3 regions of the Mesobacillus sp. QJM3NY_10 genome follow, and region 2 is predicted to be linked to each of the others. Evidence: riboswitches for the same ligand, from Rfam matches in the RefSeq annotation. Region 2 holds a riboswitch; each other region holds the start of a gene.

Region 1 (6,454 bases), 1.7 Mb from region 2:
AGAATCATCAGTGCCATTCATCTTGTCGGCAAATACCCAAAGCATTAAATCAGAAATAAGTAATCAGATTGTACCAATATCTGATCCCTTATCTAAAAATAAAAGCTGCCAATTGACAGCCGGGTAACCGGGCATCCATCAATGGCAGCTTCTTTTTTTGTTATAAAGACTGTTGGGTATCCATCCGTCTGGCAAAATCAACGAAACGGAACTTGTCGGGGCGGTGCCTTGACTCGGTATATTGGAACAGGGTAGCATCATCAAAATAAATATAGTTTTTCACGATGACGATTGCATTAAACCCATCCATATCAAGGAGTTTTTTGTCCTCGGCACTTGGTTCCTCTACTGTGAATTCCTTTTTTGCAAAGCTGATTTTTTTCTCCAGTTTTCCTTCTATATACTCAAATATTGAGTTTTCACATTTCTCACGTGATAGTCCTGGCACATGCTTTTCTACGAGAAAATCCTTGTCGAGGATCACTCGTTCTTCATCAATATGCCGTACTCTTTTAACCTTCCAAACCTTTTCATCATCCTCAACATTCAATTCCCTGGCAATTTCCCGGCCTGCCAATTCGAGAGTGAATTCTTCCACAGTCGTTTTCGCCTTTCCACCCATATTCTCCGCCAGTTCTTTAAAACTGATCAATCCGGAAATCGGAAACTGATGTCTTTTTAAATCCAGCACAAGTGAACCCTTGCCGCGAATTTTTTGGATAAACCCATTTTGAGCAAGAAGATTCAGCGCTTTACGGATGGTTTCCCTGGACGTTTGGTACATATCCGCAAATTCATTTTCAGATGGCAAAATCGTTTTAGGAGGATAATGTCCTTCCTGGATCTGTTTCGAAATCTCTTCATAGATCAATAAATACTTTTTCTGCATAACATATCACCCGTACCTTGTCTGATTGCTACCATTTTACCTTTTTTATGTTCGTTTGAATACAATAGACAATTGTGTTTGTTTTTTTCATACAAACTTCATAAAATAATGTGCAACTATAAACTACAATAGCCGATATAAAAGCATCGAGTTTTTTCCCAACAGGTTTTTTGATAAAAATAGACCCCAAAAACTTTAATTCTGGTTATAATTGTTCTATAAGTCGTTCTCAATATGGAACTATTTTATCAGATTTGTTATGATATAACTATAAATTGATAAGGTGTGTGGATAACAGTGATCGGTGAACGCGTCAAGAAACTTCGACAAGAAAAAAGGATGTCCTTATCTGAACTGGCAGAGCAAGCTGGCGTGGCAAAATCATATTTGAGCTCTTTGGAGCGAAACCTTCAAACAAATCCTTCAATCCAATTTTTAGAAAAGATAGCAGGAGTATTGAATGTACCGGTAGACCATCTAATCCATGAACAACCTGACAAAGAAAACATGGATTCTGATTGGGTCAATCTTGTAAAAGAAGCAATGGATTCTGGTATCACAAAAGACCAGTTCCGTGAGTTTCTGGAATTCAATAAATGGAGACTCCACAATAAATAAACCTCAATGGACAGCCTGTGCTGTCCATTTTTTATTACGGCTGTTTTCGCATTGATTGTGGCTTTTCATCCTTCGCTGCATATACGAAAAGAGCCTTATTAAAAAATAAAAAGCACCTCTAAAAAGAGCTGCTCGATGGCAATTCCATTTTCTATGTAAAGATCCACTTGCCTATTTGTTGGTCTTCGTTAAAAACTCCCTGATTTCTTCTTTGTTTATCCCCAACTCTAATGCTTCCATTATAAGTTGCATCCATTCTGTATCCAGTTCTTCGAAAACTACCTGTTCTTTAATCAAGTTCTTCCCCCCAAAATACAGTTAGTATTCCAGGCAGTCCGGCCATCATAGTACATCGCACCTTAGATCCGTGACTTTGCGTCCTAGTTTTTCAACAAGTTTGCCTTTTTCTGTATCTTTTTACTCACTTTTTTACTCCCAATGTCATTGTACATTGTTCGATATATTTAACATGTAAATATTTGTCGGCAACAATCTAAGTATTTTTTCTCTTTTCTTCCAAACAATTACAAAAACATAGCATAAAAGTTTTATTATCTGAAAATTTAAACCATTTACTTAAAGATTTTTGTCAGATTATAGCTCTAATTGTTGAACTCTTTTTTAAAAATAACCCCCATAAACTTGAGATGGTCCTATGGATGGCCAGTTTTCTTATACATTTGCTTTTTTAAGTGCGGTAAAATTGCCACTTTCTCAAGACTGATGGCATTAAAAAACGGGTATCTCGTTAAATCCTTTCCGCAAATCGGACAGAGCCACTCTCCAACCTCACTGCTGCTAAACGAAGGACGGTTACAACGATCACAATTTTTTCTGTACACGGCCATCAAGCCCCCTTTTAAAAGAAATTTGTTACTATATTCCATTCGAGTATAGTCCATTTGTATCAATTCTGAAAAAGTCTAAAATATCGCTAATTTTCTTAAAAAAGAACAAAAATCGTTCTTTTTTAAGAAATCCCTCCGTTTATCTCAGTTTCTTGTATTTTTAAAAGAACTGAATTGTTCGTTATAATGAATTCATAGATGAACAAAAAGGAGATTCTCTTATGACGGTTGGAGAGAAAATAAAAAGTTTAAGGCTTAAAAAAAAGTATTCCATTAGTGAACTCTCTGAAAGAGCAAATGTTTCCAAATCCTATCTCAGTTATATCGAAAGAGGGATCCAGGGAAATCCATCGCTTCAGGTATTGTCCCGCCTGGCAGACAACTTGGATACAACTGTTGAGTATTTGATGGGACAGCAAAACATGAAAGCTGCCAGGATGCCTGTTGATGAGGAATGGGTTGGACTCGTTGATGAAGCTATAAAAAACGGGATCAGCAAAGAAGATTTTGCTTATTATCTGGATTTCATGAAGTTCAAGAGCATGAGAAAACAGGATTAGCAGTTAAGTATTTATATAAATTACAATGCAAAACTGCGCTTTAGAACAAGTATTTCCTATAAGAGGCGTTGATTTGACTGTTTGTCTCCAAAAAAAGAACCAGCCTCATAGGCTGATTCTCTGTTTGGCCAGGCTGGCTGCAATCTTTGCCCCCACCCTCGCATTATTTTTCACAAGTGCGATATTCGCAACAAGGCTTTTCCCATCAGTTAATTCTTTCACCTTCCCAAGAAGGAATGGAGTTACCTGTTTGCCGCCGATTTGTTTTTCTCTGGCTTCACCCAGGGCTTTTTCAATTACATTGGCGATAAAACTTTCCTCTAAGGCGTCTTCTTCCGGAATTGGATTAGCCACGACGACTCCTCCATCAAGTCCCAGTTCCCATTTGGTTTTGATCATCTCTGCTACAGCTTCTGGTGTATTAAGCCGGAAGTTAACATTGTATGGACTTGTACGCGTATAAAAGGCTGGCAGCGATTCAGTCCCAAAACCTACAACAGGAACCCCTTGAGTTTCAAGATATTCAAGCGTGAGTCCAAGGTCAAGAATAGACTTGGCGCCGGCACATACAACCGCGACATTCGTCTTGGCCAGCTCCTGCAGGTCGGCGGAAATATCCATTGTTGTTTCTGCTTCGCGATGTACGCCTCCTATTCCGCCGGTCACAAACACTTCAATCTTTGCGAGCTCTGCGCAAATCATCGTTGCTGCCACCGTTGTCGCTCCATTTTTCTTTGCAGATAACAAGTACGGCAAGTCCCGCCGGCTCGCCTTTTCAACATCTCTGCTCTGCCCTAGGTATTCAAGCTCTTCATCTGACAAGCCAATTTTTATTTTTCCATCGAGGATGGCAATGGTTGCAGGTACCGCTCCATTTTCACGGATGATTTGTTCTACTTCCCTCGCTGTGTGGACATTCTGTGGATAAGGCATGCCATGTGAGATGATTGTAGATTCCAGGGCGACGACCGGTCTGCCTGCTTCTTTCGCTTCTATTACTTCCTGTGAATATTCTAGCCACTTTTCCAGCATCGTGTACCTCGCTTATTTGAAATTTTGTTTATATGTGTCTAGCAATTGTTTATTATTCAAAATCGGATTTACTGTCTCAATCGATTGCAGCGTCAGGATGGAACAGGCCATGCCAATTTTGCAAGCATCCTCTGTCTGGATGCCATTCAAATGGGCATATATGATTCCTGCAACGAGTGAATCTCCTGCTCCTGTTACATCGATAACAGAAATTGCCGGGGGAATCAGTACACCAGCTTCACCTTTTGAAGTGAAATAAATGAGGCCTTTGTCTCCGCGGCTGATGACAACCTTCTCTACACCTTTATGTATAATCAACTCCGCTGCCTTAAAGTAGTCGCCTTCATTGTTGATGCTGATGCCTGAAATAGCTTCTGCCTCATCCTTATTGGCGATCAGCCAGGTCACTCCTGCTAAATCCTGTGGGAGCTTCCTTGCTTTTGGGGATGAAACGGGTGTAATGCACAGCTGAATTTTTTCCATATGGCAACGTTCAATAATCTTTTCAAGGACATCTGCCGGGAAATTTGTATCCAGCATAATGAAATCTGATGAAGCGAAATAACCCCATTTTCGATCGATGAAGTCAGGAGTGATAGAATCATAGATTGACATTTCCGCTAACGCTACCGTCATTTCTCCCTCATTATCTAGTATTGCCGTATACGCTCCAGTCGACTGCCCCTTGAGTGTTTCTGATGGGCCCACATTTGCAAATGCCTTTGTATATTCCATAAGCCAGTGGCCTTCGTGGTCATCACCGACTACTGTCAATATACTTACATCACTTCCAAGCCTGCCCAAATTCTCTCCGATATTCCTGGCAACCCCTCCGCATGATTTAGAGCTTTCAGCCGGGTTCGAAGTGCGTAGCTCCAGAACACCCTTCGACCATATTTTGCGGTCGACATTTGTCCCTCCCACACACAGTACCTGACGCCTTTCCGGTAAAATATATGCCCGTCCAATAAGCTTTCCTTGCTTTATTAAAGAAGAAATATAGCCGGCAACTTCGGAACGCGGTAAATCTGTCTTTGCAGCAAGATCAATCTGTGAAATGAACGGATTCTCTTTTATCAGCTTTAAAACAAGAGCCTCTTTTTCGTCCATGTTGCGCACCTCGCTATTTCCAAAATATAGCTTACACTTAAATCTTAAACCTTTATCTGAATATGCACAACTTTATCAATATTTGATTATTTTATTAAAAAAGGCATGTATACAAAACATTAAAGTTTGAAGGATTGTCACAAAATCGTCATAAAAATAATATGCTTCTCACGCTTTTTCCTTTGATTTTTCGCATTTTAATCACAACTCCCTGATAGGATTAAATTCGATCAAAGGAGGAGATTTTTATGAAGAAATTATTTGCTATCATGGTGGCATTATTTTTAATGATAATCGTTTCTGCCTGCGGAGATGATGCGGCTGAAAATGAACAAAAAGATGGTCAGGAAACTGCGGCAACTGAAGTGAAACACGATGATGATGACCATGCAGATGGGCCTCATGAACCAGGTGCTGAAGATGTTTGTGCATTCTGCAACATGAAGGTATATCCGGAAGCTGATCCAATGGGAGTTTTCACCGCACAGGCCAAAACGAAAGACGGAGAGTATGTATTCTTTGATGACTCAGGCTGTCTATTGAATATTACTAGACGTGATGATGTAGAATTTGAAGAGAAATGGGTCCGTGATTATATAACATCAGAATGGGTCGAGGCTGATTCTGCGATTCCTGTAAAAGCAGATCTTAAAACACCTATGAAATACGGCTACGCATTCTTCAAAGACAACGAAAGCTCCGAGAAATTCATTTCGGAAAACAGCGACAAGAATCCTGCCATGGCAACATGGGAGCAAATCGACCAAATCGCAAACGAACGCTATATGAAAAAAATGAAGATGAATAGCGACAGCATGGATATGGATCAGGACAGCGAAATGGATGGAGAAAGCGAAGAGGAAAGCGGCCATTAATGGTGAACTTTACGTATAACCAATAAAATGAAATCCCGGTGTGTAATTCAGCACCGGGATTTTTCGTCTAGTATTTAACTAATATCTAATTGAAGAAGACCTTTTCAAGCGGCGTATAGACACCGTTTTTTTGTACTAGTGATTCAACTGAATCACAATACTGCAGATGCCCCTCCTGCATGAACGCGGCCCTGTCTGCCAATTCTTCGACAAGGCTAAGGATATGGGTAGTAAAGAAAATCGTTCTGCCCTGGCGTTTTTCTTCCAGGATTATCTCCTTGAAGCGGTAAACCCAGAGTGGATCAAGTCCATTGGTTGGTTCATCGAGAATTCGCAACGGGACATCCGGCAACAGCGCCTGCGCAAGCGAAAGTCGCTGCTGCATTCCTTTAGAATATTGTTTAATCTGCATATCTCGTACATCAAATAAGCCAACCAGATGAAGAGCTTCAGTCACTTTTTCATCGCTTATTCCTCTTAACCTCGCAAAAAAAGTCAAAACTTCCAACCCCGTCAGCTGGC
Region 2 (6,454 bases):
ATTGAATCGGCAACCTGTCTTGCCAGCTGCCTCCGCGCAACATTCGTAGAAACCGTGCTTCGGCTTGGATGCACCCTGTTGGTGAGCAGAATCGCAATAGTGCCATTATTCCTGTTGACGACAATCGAAGTACCGGTATATCCCGTGTGACCAAGCGCTGAACCCTCAGATAAAGCATCCATGAACCAACCCTGGGCAAGCTCCCAGCCTAATCCATGATCATCACCAGGGAACTCTGGAATTTGATTTTCAATGATCATGTCCACTGTTTCTGGCTTTAAAATGACTTCGCTGCCATAACGGCCGTCATTCAAATACATATGCGCAAGCTTGGCGAGATCCTCTGCAGTCGAGAACACACCTGCATGGCCTGCAACACCATCCAGCGACCACGCGTTTTCGTCATGGACTTCACCCCAGACGATTCCGCGGTTCGTCCATGGCTGGTATTCTGTCGCTGCGATTCGCTTTTTCAGTGATGAAGGAGGATTGTACATTGTTTCTGCCATTCCCAGAGGCTCCGTTATATATTTTTTGACAAACTCATCCTGCCGATGGCCTGAAAGCCTTTCGATTAACAGACCGAGCGTGATCATGTTGAGATCGCTGTATGTATAAGTACTCCCCGGCTCATTATTTAATGGATGCTCTAACACAATATTCATTCTGTCTTCGCGGCTGCTTCCTTTTGTATAAAGAGGAACCCATGCAGTGAAACCAGATGTGTGGGTAAGAAGTTGCCTGATGGTGACGTCTCCTTTTCCATTGGCAGCGAACTCAGGAATATGCTTCGAAACTTTGTCATCGAGCTCGAATTTTCCCTGATCATATAAAATCATCGCTGCTGTGGTGGTGAAAATTTTACTGATAGAGGCAAGGTCAAAAATTGTATCTTCCTCCATCTTGATTGGATTACTAGATTCAGTGAATTGGTCATCTTCATATTGGTAGGCAAAACCATAGGCCTCCTGCTTCACAATATGGCCACGGCGAGCGACAAACGCCACAGCACCTGGCATCACGCCATCAGCAATCATTTTTTCCATATGCCCGTCAATATCGTCAAGCGGCTGCTGTACCATTCCTGCTCCCCGAACCGATCCTTTATGAAGGACTGGCGATAAAGGGCCTGGCTTGTCCCATGAAAATACAGGATGGACTTCCTTGAAGCCACCTTTGCCCTCCCGCTGTTCAATTGAAGCCCCTGGTGCCTGATTGCCTTCAGCAAATGACACTGGAATCATCACTCCTGTACCGAGAACTGCTGCTAACGCAATCGACAATGATTTGTTCTTCATGTTTCCTCCTTTTCCGAGCTATTGCTCCATTTAATCTAGTAAACTTTGAAAAGGCTTTCATGTTGTAACCTTAGACTATCTAAATGACAGTATAGATGTCTATACCACTATAGACCCAACCCTCCTGAAAAATAGAAAGATCCCGGGACTGCTCTCCCGGGATTTTAGAATCATTTTTGTTAAAATATTCAAATAATTTCGCGGAAATTTTCCCAACATCATACTTAATGAATTATTTCCGTTTATTCTCCTTTTGTTTGATCCAATACCTGATTCCCTTGCCTGCCAAAGGTTCATCCTTGAATCGCGGTATGACATGCAAATGGGCATGGAAAATCGACTGTCCTCCTGCCCTTCCCGTATTCCAGCCTACACTGTAACCATCGGGAGCAAACTTTTGATCGAGTATCTTCTTTGCGCCAAGCAGCAAATCCCGGGAATCCTCCCATTCCTGGTCTGATAACTCAAAGACATCCTGCTTATGAAGCTTCGGGATAATCAGCCCGCTCCCCTGCAGGACCTGCTGCTCAGACTCCTTTTGGATAAAATAACAGGATTCATTCTCCAGTACGATTTGCTGCTCTTCATCTGCATTCACATTGCAATATGGGCAATTTTCCTGGTACATGTTTTAGGGCCTCCATTCCCGTCACCTTATTCTTGACAGCTTTGCGCTCTACAACCTGAAACTTGTCATAATAAATGCGTTTTCTTGACAGCTTTATGCTCTACAACCTGAATTCTGTCATAATAAATGCGTTTTCTTGACAGCTTTGCGCTCTCCAGCCTGAAACCTGTCATAATAAACGTGTTTTCTTGACAGCTTAATGCCCTACAGCCTGAAACCTGTCATAATAAATGCGTTTTCTTGACAGCTTTATGCTCTACAACCTGAAACCTGTCATGATAAATGTGTTTTCTTGACAGCTTTGCGCTCTCCAGTCTGAAACCTGTCATAATAAACGCTCTTTCTTGACAGCTTTTCGCTCTACAACCTGAAACCTGTCATAATAAATGCGTTTTCTTGACAGCTTTGCGCTCTCCAGCCTGAAACCTGCCATAATAAATGCGTTTTCTTGACAGCTTTATGCTCTACAACCTGAAACCTGTCATAATAAATGTGTTTTCTTGACAGCTTTGCGCTCTCCAGTCTGAAACCTGTCATAATAAACGCTCTTTCTTGACAGCTTTTCGCTCTACAACCTGAAACTTGTCATAATAAATGCGTTTTCTTGACAGCTTTGCGCTCTCCAGCCTGAAACCTGTCATAATAAATGCGTTTTCTTGACAGCTTTACGTTTCTACACCTTGAAACCAGTCAATCATTTGCGGAATTTCCAAGTTAGAGTGAAAAAACTAGTTCATTGGCTGTTGCTTTCCAAACCCACCTATATCAGCAACTTTTCCCTTATATCATTTGATGCTCCAACTTCGATTAACGAAGTGAGTCTTTATTTTCCATTACTTTTTTTACCTAATTTATTAAGCCAAGTCTCATAAAACTGATATACAAACCCAGCAGCGACAAAACCGATCACCAGCATGATGACTGAAAGTGTCTTTTTGACCCACGTGATGTCAATGAAAAGGAACAGAGCTCCAGCTACCGCAAAAGAAATAAATATGATGAGCCACCTTCTAAGAATCATTGAATCCTTATCCTTGCTCATTTCTCACACCTGCCTTCCCTTATTTACTAATACGTAAAAAGTGATAACAGGTTTCAAAAAACAGGGCCCAAAATCGGACCCTGCCATTATATTACTTTACTAATTTTCTCATCGCGTGGATTTGGCCAAGATGATAAGCCTCATGAAATAAAGCCATGTTCGCAAGCTCTCCAAAAGTCTCCAGTCCCAGGAAAGGCTTCTTAAGCTTCTCATCCAGCATCGAAGCTGGAACTTCCTTGATCCTCCCCAATTGGGCTTTCATTTGGTCTCGCAAAACATCGACAGTAGGAACATCACCAGTCCACTCAGAAGGCCGGGTACCATTTCCGAATAATTCTATGTAGTTAGCAGGAAGATGATTTGATTTTTTCGGGAATCCCATCATGAACTGTTCTGTAACTGTCAGCACATGTCCGATGTGCCAATGGATGTTATTATTGAATCCTTCTGGCTGCACACTTGCCTGTTCCTCAGTGATGACCTCAATGTTTTTTAAAAAAGAACCTCTTGTTAATTCAAACTGCTTAAATAAGAGCTCGCTCATATTTCCCTTCCCCTTTCCAGCTTGTACTTCGTCATATATTTATTCTATATATTTCCAATATATGCAGCAAGGAAAAAGGATTAATCTCATAAATACCCCTTTAGGTATTATATTCCATTAAAGGGAATCCTTTGACAAAATTTGTTCATAACATTATGGCTGATATGTGTCTTCACACTTTTTTCACAGATTTCCATAAATTGCTTTGATATCTTATAAGTGTACTAATTATTAATTTTTGAAGGGAAGCGATTTAGATGTTCGCTAAATGGTTAAGAGAAAACAATATTGCTGCTGGCCTGTTGACTGTGATTCGTGTTTGGCTAGGTTACAACTGGATGACTGCTGGATGGGGAAAATTAACTGGTGAAGGATTCGACGCAACTGGATATTTGAAAAATGCAGTTGCCAATCCAGTAAAAGGTCCAGACGGAAACGCAGTATATGGTTGGTATGTAAATTTCCTTGAAAGCTTTGCGATCCCGAATGTCGAACTTTTCAACTTCATTGTTCCATTAGGAGAATTCCTAATTGGTCTTGGTTTGATCCTTGGAACATTGACAACTGCTGCCATGTTCTTCGGCCTGGTAATGAACTTCAGCTTCTTCCTTGCCGGAACAGTATCTCACAACCCAACTGACATCTTCTTCGGCTTCATCATCCTGTTTGCAGGCTACAACGCTGGTAAATATGGCTTAGATCGCTGGGTGGTTCCTTTCATGCGCAAGACTGTTTTCAAACAAACACCAGAAGCTGCTCATAAATCTGCTTAACAATATAGATAATGCCCTCTGCCATTAGGCAGAGGGCATTTTTTACATAGATTTTTCCTCAATTGTTTTGAGCATGATCTTTTTCCTGAAGCCGCCGCTTCGATTCTTCTTAAGCTGGCGCATGAACTCCACTTCAGATTCCGTGATGCCGCGATGATCGGCAATCGCATATACCACTTCAAGCAAGTCGACGATCTCACTCAGCAGCCTGTCCGTTCCAGCATTACGGAACTTCTCGACCTCCTCATTGAACTTCTCCATAAGTTTTTCACTATATTGACTTCCATCCAAAATTTCAAATTCTACATTCTTGCCTTCTTCCTTCATCAAATCCGGAAAATAGTCTCTAACAAGCTTGTTATATTCCTTTTTCTCCATGTCGATTCCCCTTTAGCTGTCCTATTGATAAACATAACCTTTAATCGAGATGTTCAAACACTTTTTTAAAATAAGGCTCTGTTAAACTAGGTTGTTGATTTTCGTTCCAGGCGCTTCGCTTTGCACAGGCAGTCCGAGAGAGACTAGGCGTCTTCAACTACAATCAACTGGGATTTAAAACAACATTGGGCTTTAACAAGCCTTAAAATAAAAAAATTAATAGAATAATAGAAAAAGCCTGTGGATCGGTCCACAGGCTTCAATCTTGTTTCAAACTACATAATCTTCAGTTAATTTACTGCAGGCATTTGATAGATTCTGCAGGCATTCCATTCTTAGCTTCTCGTCGCAGATAAAATCATTCAGCAGCTCTTCTTCAAGCTTCATTTGAATTTGATTGATTTCTTCTTTCAGCCGCTCTCTTTTTTCAACCTCTGATAAATGAAACTCAATTTCCCGTTCGAAGTACTCTACCGTTCCAAATAATACAGTCAACGATTCCTCCACCTTCCGTTAAATTTTTAATCCTATGTGATAAAACCAAACCTGCCAAAAGGATTATTTTATTTCGTCCTGTCAAGTTACTTAAGTATTATTTATCCTCTCTCGCAATCGGCAAACGTGAAATTTAGTTCTTTTTGCAATATTGAGTAGAAAGGGGACATTCCAAATAAAAAAATCCCCAAAAAGATGGCGGATTTTTTTCTACAAGCGGTAAAATAAACCCTTTTACCTATCTTCTTATTTACATCCGATCTTTTTTGGCAACCCGACGATCCTAGCTAAAACGCCTTAGACTCGTGGCTTTGCGTCCTTACCTTTCGATAAGTTTGCCTTTTTCAGTTCTAATTAAAATATAAATCTTAAGGACCATTTTTTCAACAAAATTCGCCAATTAATTACAAATATAAGTCTTAATACCTATACTGTTCTATTTCAGTGGAGTGAGCACGATGATGACTGACCCTAATTGCTGTTGTTGAAACCAATAGTACTATTGATTCCTATGGATCTCCCCACCAAAAAGGACCGTCAACAAAGGACGGTCCTCATCTCTTACGGCATTAACTCAGACAACGGTCTTGCATATACATTTTGATCCTGGCTGCCGATGAACAAGGTTTCATTGATGATCACCGGTCCGCCAGGTGATAAAGGACCTCCAAACTTGATTGAATTCAAGAATGTTCCTGTATCAGCCTTCACGACATGAAGTTTCCCTTTGACATCACCTGCATAAACTACACCATTTTTCACGGCCGGTGCTCCCTTGATTCCAGCATCCGTTTGATACTCCCATATTTTTTTTCCAGTAGGAATATGATAAGCCATTAGTGACTTGGTGTACGGACTTCCTACGAAAGCTAATTCTCCTTCAATGGTGACGGCTCCTGATGTATTTGTATGCGGAATTGGCACCTTCTGGTCAGGTCCTGTACCCATCAAGTCCATCCACAATAGATCACCGGTTTTGTTGTTAAAAGCGTAAATAAAATGATAGTTTTCAGCTTCACCATATATCATCTTTTCCTTTTGAGAAGCCTCGAAGGCCTTGTTCGGCATATTTTCACGATATTTTTCCCATAACTGCTTTTTATTCAGCTTTAAGTTCATTTTCGCGCCAGTCACTATCACAACGTCCCCTGCTACTGCCGGTGGAACATCTGTGACAGAGCCCAGTTTGCCTTGCTTCCAAATAATTTTTTTCTTTTTCAAATCGACAGCAACAAGCTTATCCAATGCTCCTACATATAATATATTCTCTTTAATATGTGGTGAGGACATGCTTGC
Region 3 (6,454 bases), 1.8 Mb from region 2:
CACCATATTAGCCGTGCTCGCTTTCGCCTGGGCTACACTCATTCCATATTTCTTTGCTAAACCTTCATATATATTATACTCGATATCCCGTTCCATATTTGGATCAAGTTCGAAGCAACGATAAGTCACTTCAATTGGGTGATCAATCTGTTTAATAGCGTCATCCAGACGCCTTTTGCCAATATAGCAGAACGGTCAAGCAAAGTCAGTCCACATTTCAATCTGCATTATGGATCCCTCCAGTTGGTTATTTCACACTATAGTATAGGTGTTAACCTGGTAAAATACACGAGATTCGACTCGGGGAGTGCAGGCTCACTGATGCAGATAGTGCCTAACTATTCAATTTCATAAACCAGCCAGTCTGACTGCCTTCCCCCCATTTTACTGTAAAGACCTTGAGCAACAAAGTTATCCTTGGCCGTTTCCCATGTCATATAAGCGAAATTATTTTCCCTGATATGTGCGAGGCATTTTGCAAAAAGCTGCTCGCCTGCCTTTTGGCCTCTTGCATCGGCTGAAACGAATAAGTCATTCAAAATAGCCGCCCGTTTTACCTGGAGAGTGCTGAAAGTATAATACAGGGTTGCAAATCCCACAATTTCTCCTTGGTTTTCAGCCACGAACTGCAAACCCGAGTCAGGATGGTCCTGCAAGTGTAGAATCAAATTTTTCAATTCTGCTTCATTTGGTTCTGGCTTCTTGTAAAAATCAACAATGTATTGGGTCATTAATTCGTATAACTTTGGAATGTCTCGTTCCTCTGCAGGTCGTATAGTCAGCTCTTTCATGCCCTCGCCTCCGGAAATATATTCTTCTCAAGCTCTACAGCCTCTTTTACAATGCACAGTTTATTCTGATGGGCGCCAAGAATAGTCAGGATTTCCTGTCTGCTCTTCACCTCAAAATACCTGTTCCAAACAAACATCTTCCGGAATATTTTTAAAGTCGGAGCGTAATTAGCCTTTTCTAATCCGAGCTTTTGCATGATGAATCTTCTGACGATCCTGTATTTTCTTTTTCGATAGGAAAGGTCCAAGAAAATGATCATATCTGCCTCTTCAAAGCTCTCCGCAACCCACTCGTAATGGACACCTTCGATTATCCACGAATCAGTATTAACGATTGACTTCAAATATTCATCTCGTTCCTCTTCACTCCGCCTAATATCCCCCGTATCGGTTCTTTTCCAGACAACATTGTCAAGTTCATGGTGCGGCAAGTTGAGTCTGGCTGACAGACTTCTGGCCAGGGTCGTCTTCCCGCTTCCGACAGAACCAATGATATGGATTTTGTTAGGTTTAATTTTTGTCATAAAACATCATCACTTTTTCTATATTTAAACTTCAAATTCTCTTCCTTTTTGGTATTTCCTCTTTTTTTCGCAAAATAAAAAAGCTGCCTGGGCAGCTTTTCGAATTTATGCATTTTGCAGAGTCTGGATCTCTTTGAATGCCTGATGAAGATTTGATTTTACCATTATACCTTCGAGGTTGAGTCCAAGGGTCACCATTGTATGGGCAACCTCTGGACGGATGCCGGTCATGATGGTCTTTACGCCAACTAGTGATAGGGCGCTGATTACCTTGAACAGCTGGTCCGCAACCATTGTATCTACGATCATGACTCCGGACACATCAAAGATAAGGTGAGTAAGCTTGAGTTTTACAGCCTGGTCCAGTGTTTCTTCCATCAACAGCTGAGCCCTTTCAGTATCGACGTTCCCAACAAGAGGCAATACTCCGACTCCAGGCATTAACGGAACGACTGGTACTGACAGTTCCAGCAATGCAGTTTTTGCGTTTTCAAGGCTCTTTTGGTGCGCGTCGACAAACGTAAGGCTGAAGCTGTAGATAGCATGGTCCATCAATGGATCTATGATATCCAAAACACCAAAGATGGCAGAAGCAGGCATATCCTTTGCTTCTTCTTTGATTGCCTTCCAAATATGCTCACGGTAATAGCTTGTATCTTTAAGTGCTTCATCAAGAGATGCGCCCAGCTTATAGATATACTCACCAGTTTCTTTACCCCAGTTTGTTATTTTAGCAAATACCTTTTCTTGATCTTCATTCTCAATCAATGCTTGACCGAATAATTCAATGAAGTCCGCCCGGATCTCGAGGATTTGCTGTTCAATTTTACCAAGGTCATACTTCTGGGCTTCTGTTAAAACGGAATCAGCATACCTGTCTTCGTGGACAGCTTTGGCGATTTCGTGCTTCCTGCTGACAATTGCTTCTCCTAAAGCTTGCAGTTCTGTGGTCATGTAGATTCCTCCATGTGTTCAATGACAATTTTATATATATTTCTACGGATTATATTCCAAAATACATTCTTATAAACCATCATAACGCAGATTCAGAATGCAGGACAAGTTTTTGCACTTATGGACGTTCACCGAATCTGATTTCCGAGACGAGTAAATCAGTTTCTTTTCGCCTCATCTAGCTTTCAATTGTAATATTATGTACAAACAAGGACTGCAGCCATTCAGGTTTAGTTGATTGATGGCAGCAGTCCTCTTTTATAAAAGTATGCAATTACATTCATCGCAGGTTCTGGCATTTTTTTCGGGAAGCGTTCATGCCTGTAATATTTATAAAAAGCGCTTTTTAGGTCCTCCCACTGAGAACATGTTTTCGTCTGCCGGAATCGAGCTACATCTATAAGCTTGACTTCATCATTAGGAGTGATGATGATATTCCGCAGATGTATATCAGACGGGTTCAAGCCTTTTTCTCTTGCAAGCTTAAGGGCTTCATCGACATCCTCAATATGGCCAGCGGCAATCGGCATGCCATTTACCAAACATTGATAAAGCGTCATGCCCCGAACATAATCCATGACCAGATAATTGCTTCCCGACTCATGAAGAGAAGGGAAGAATGGATTTCCAGCAAGCTCCTTATAAATCCCCGCCTCTTCTGCTGCCACCTTTTCAAATTGCGGAAAGAAAACCTTTAAAACAAGATTTGTACCGTCAATTCGGAACGCGAAAGCACTTCTTCCCTCTCCAACCAGCTTTAGTGATGGATCTTTATGAATCAAAGCTGCTTTTAATCCTCGAGTTGAATAAACTACACTATCTGCCAGATGTTTATATTGATTCATTCTTCCGCTCCTCTCACCGTGGTCCCGAAAGGCGGGGTCTGGTTTTTCCATACGCACAGATTCCACAGTTCAGCCCTTCACCACCTTGATCATGTCTTCGTCCCAGCTTTCAACTCCCTGTTTGAAGACCAGCTTTGTTTTAAAATGATAAGAGATATCCTTGCTTGAAGGAGGTACATCCGCTGGCAGCAGGAAACTGAACGGCACCATATCATCTCCATCTGGCTGAATCCTCAACTTTACATCGATTGATACAGTATCCAGTACGTTTTCTGCTTCAGTCTTCAAATTTACCATGACAAGGGCACACTCAATGAGCTGCAGGTCCTGATCAACCGTACCACCCTTGATCATAAACTTTCCATTCACCGAATCCCCAGGCTTTAAAACATCCTTTTCCAGAATCAGGTCAATCTGGGCGGACCCTACTCCCAGCAAAGACATATACTTCCGTAATAACATCGTGTTCCTCCGTCTATTAACTATTTTGGATTGGTGTATTTGTCATCAAGCCGCTTCTCGATGATCTCGATCCGCTTTTGGTCTGCTAATAATTCTTCTTTGTTCTTTTTTACAAGTTCATCAAAACTAAGCTGTAATTTCTTCACAACATCCACACTCCAATATTTAAATTTATGTTTCTAGGTAAGAAAATGTCTCTGGAAAAGTATTTTTAGCCAGCATTTATTTGTTCCATATAAATCCGCCTGCTTCTTCGGGAATGTGATTCTGTGAGATTTTGGTCGTAAGCTCATTTTGCTCTTGTACGGGGACATACCCCATCTTCCTGTGTACATTCTTCTTCAGTTTATCCAAAAAAGACCTCCACCCGCTCAGGTGAAGGTCTTAAAAACAAATAAAGACCTTCACCAAATATGGCAAAGGTCTTGCTAACAACGATCGTTGCCAACAAAGCCGGGAGTGATCTCCGTAATGACGACTCTGTTGTGAAAGCTACTCCCCTTTAGGAGAAACTATTCAAATGTATACGATTATGATACATGACAGTGTGCATTCCGTCAATTCATTGGAAATTGAACTGGCAGGTGAATTCTCTAATTTAACATAGATTAGTTTTACTTACCGTTGTTTTTTCCATTACCCTTGTTAGAATTCTCATCACTGTCATCTTCTTGCTCTTCATTGCCTTCGTCTTGTTGTTTTTCTTTATTTTTCTTGCCTTCTACCTGTTTTCCTTCTTCTTCTTTTTTGGATTCTTCACGCTTTTTTTCTTCAGCTTTTCTGGATGTTTCCTTTTGTTGCTCTTCAGCTTTTTTAGCTGCTTCTTTTTGTTTTTCTTCAGCTTTTTTTGCAGCCTCAAGTCGTTGTTGTTCTGATTTTTCCGCGGCTAAACGTTGTTGTTCTTCTGCTTTTTTCGCAGCTTTTGACTTTTGCTCTTCACCCTTCGTCACACTTTGTGCTGAAGCAGCACTTGCCTGCTGGACGGTGGATTGTTCAGAGGCTGTCTCTTCACTTTCAGCTACATCGATAGCTTCAGTTTCATCGACTTGCTGTTCGGCTTCTTCTGTGCTGCTCTCTTCTTCTGATTCCTCGATGTTTTCATCAGTTTCCGATTCTGTTTCAGAAGCCTGTTTTTTGCCTGATGCGAGGCCTTTCATTTGCGATGGATGAACACCAAGCTGCTTTGCCGCCTGTCCGAATCCAATCTTTTCTTCTGTATATAAAGCAGTGATTTCTTCTACTGTTTTGCCAGCCGCTTCTGCCAGCCAGAAGATTTGAGCGATTTGGCCATATCCCAACTCCTGTTCACGCAGCTGGGAAACCAGTTCCTGGTCCAAATCCTTTACTACGTTAGCAACGATCTTCGCTTGTTCTGTTGCTTCCTCAACCTCTTCCATCAGCTCATCTTCCAGGTCTTCGGTCAACTCATCTTCAACTTCAGAAACGTTTTCCAGCTCTTCCGTCAGTTCATCTTCACCTTCAGAATCAGTGACATCTTCAACAATTACTTCAGTAACCTTCTCTTCTGCTGCCTCAAGAGCCTCTAAATATTCTTCAAAAGCTTGTTGTACGAATTCTGTTTTTTCCTCTTCTGACATCGCTGTCGCTTCAGCCAATCTCTCGTTCGCGAATTCCAGGAGAAGCTGGGCTTCTTTTTCATCATCGAAGGTTACTAGTAGCTTCAATTCCTCAAATAATTGATCAAACGTAAATAAAAATTCGTCAGGAGTCGTTCCCGGATCTACCGTTTCAATTATCTCATCTGCAGAGACTCCCGTACCAAAAGCTAACACTCCGGACAAAATTGTTGATGCTAAAAGCTTCTTCATTCCAATACCTCCGCTTATTACTATATTGGAATTAAAATCGACAAAAAAAGTGCTGTCCGAAGAGCAGCACATACATTAGCTATGTGAATCTTCGGCAACTGGCTGGCATAGTTCATGACTTTAGCCCCTGTAGCTTTGCGCCCCCAGATTTCCCTGGGTTTGCCATTATCGGATTTTAATTCTACTTTAATCTTACTTTTTCGACAGACAAAAATAAATAGAAATGTTAAGAAAAGACTATAATTCAAAGTATTTAGGTAATTATACCTATCTACTTGGCTTCCTCGCCGAACTTCCCTTCCTGATAATCACGGTAAGCCTGGCGAATCTCCTCCATCGAATTCATCACAAACGGTCCGTAGGCCACCACTTCCTCGTTGATTGGCTTCCCGGAATATACCAATACTCTTGATCGCTTGTTCGCTTTCAGCATTAGTCCGCTTGCTCCTTCGCCTCCGTCATTAAAAGTCAAAGTCGCTGCGGAAGATTTTTTGAGGTTTGTCTGGCTTGAGCCGGCATCGATTTCACCAGATAGAATATATAAGAAAGCGTTATGTGATTCCGGCAATTCATATGTGAAGTTAGCTCCCTCAGCCAGCTGAATTTCTGATAAGGTAAAAGGCACTAATGGCTCGAGAGGCCCTTTCACTCCAGCAGTTTCTCCTGAATACACCTTTAAAGTTCCGCCTTCAAACTGGACAACAGGTGCATTTTCGGAATATACGTTTTGATAAGAAGTGGTTGTGCCTTTCAACTGCTTAGGCAGGTTCAGCCAGAGCTGCAGTGTATGTGCTATATCATTGTCCACTGCCTCTTCAGCATGCCGCGCACCGCTACCGGCGTTCATGTACTGGATATCACCAGATTCAAGGATACTGTGACCACCATGGTTGTCAATGTGCTCAAGCCTTCCGTCAATGATATATGTGATTGTCTGGAAACCGCGATGCGGGTGATCGGAAAACGTCCCGCGCTTAAACCAGTCCTCCGCCATTAAAATGAAAGGATCCAACTCCCTCCAGTTTTGCGGATTAAGTACAAGTCCTGCC

Evidence for each region. Region 2 has a riboswitch for cyclic di-GMP ahead of AC0VX7_RS20045 (hypothetical protein). Riboswitches for the same ligand answer to the same signal wherever they lie in the genome.
Region 1: linked by a shared signal. The riboswitch ahead of AC0VX7_RS04595 (anti-repressor SinI family protein) and the one ahead of AC0VX7_RS20045 (hypothetical protein) in region 2 are both predicted to bind cyclic di-GMP.
Region 3: linked by a shared signal. The riboswitch ahead of AC0VX7_RS04865 (DUF5667 domain-containing protein) and the one ahead of AC0VX7_RS20045 (hypothetical protein) in region 2 are both predicted to bind cyclic di-GMP.

Annotation. Positions count from the first base shown of each region.
Region 1 covers NZ_CM149675.1:904,802-911,255, reverse strand. Annotated here, with positions in the region: gene AC0VX7_RS04610 (late competence development ComFB family protein) at 1-48, shown strand, start outside; gene treR (trehalose operon repressor) at 161-889, opposite strand; gene AC0VX7_RS04600 (helix-turn-helix domain-containing protein) at 1,187-1,507, shown strand; gene AC0VX7_RS04595 (anti-repressor SinI family protein) at 1,679-1,804, opposite strand; cyclic di-GMP riboswitch class I at 1,834-1,919, opposite strand; gene AC0VX7_RS04590 (hypothetical protein) at 2,161-2,355, opposite strand; gene AC0VX7_RS04585 (helix-turn-helix domain-containing protein) at 2,577-2,915, shown strand; gene AC0VX7_RS04580 (pseudouridine-5'-phosphate glycosidase) at 3,021-3,947, opposite strand; gene AC0VX7_RS04575 (carbohydrate kinase) at 3,960-5,057, opposite strand; gene AC0VX7_RS04570 (nitrous oxide reductase accessory protein NosL) at 5,306-5,932, shown strand; gene AC0VX7_RS04565 (ABC transporter ATP-binding protein) at 6,018-6,454, opposite strand, start outside.
Region 2 covers NZ_CM149675.1:3,962,249-3,968,702, forward strand. Annotated here, with positions in the region: gene AC0VX7_RS20015 (serine hydrolase domain-containing protein) at 1-1,298, opposite strand, end outside; gene AC0VX7_RS20020 (HIT family protein) at 1,531-1,926, opposite strand; gene AC0VX7_RS20025 (hypothetical protein) at 2,750-2,968, opposite strand; gene AC0VX7_RS20030 (DinB family protein) at 3,060-3,512, opposite strand; gene AC0VX7_RS20035 (DoxX family protein) at 3,770-4,285, shown strand; gene AC0VX7_RS20040 (phosphoribosyl-ATP pyrophosphohydrolase) at 4,328-4,663, opposite strand; gene AC0VX7_RS20045 (hypothetical protein) at 4,934-5,158, opposite strand; cyclic di-GMP riboswitch class I at 5,424-5,508, opposite strand; gene AC0VX7_RS20050 (outer membrane protein assembly factor BamB family protein) at 5,720-6,454, opposite strand, start outside.
Region 3 covers NZ_CM149675.1:970,715-977,168, reverse strand. Annotated here, with positions in the region: gene AC0VX7_RS04905 (DsbA family oxidoreductase) at 1-183, opposite strand, end outside; gene AC0VX7_RS04900 (N-acetyltransferase family protein) at 339-791, opposite strand; gene AC0VX7_RS04895 (AAA family ATPase) at 788-1,315, opposite strand; gene AC0VX7_RS04890 (STAS domain-containing protein) at 1,421-2,269, opposite strand; gene AC0VX7_RS04885 (protein kinase family protein) at 2,500-3,114, opposite strand; gene AC0VX7_RS04880 (sporulation protein) at 3,184-3,576, opposite strand; gene AC0VX7_RS04875 (FbpB family small basic protein) at 3,597-3,722, opposite strand; gene AC0VX7_RS04870 (hypothetical protein) at 3,799-3,930, opposite strand; gene AC0VX7_RS04865 (DUF5667 domain-containing protein) at 4,191-5,405, opposite strand; cyclic di-GMP riboswitch class I at 5,496-5,579, opposite strand; gene AC0VX7_RS04860 (pirin family protein) at 5,677-6,454, opposite strand, start outside.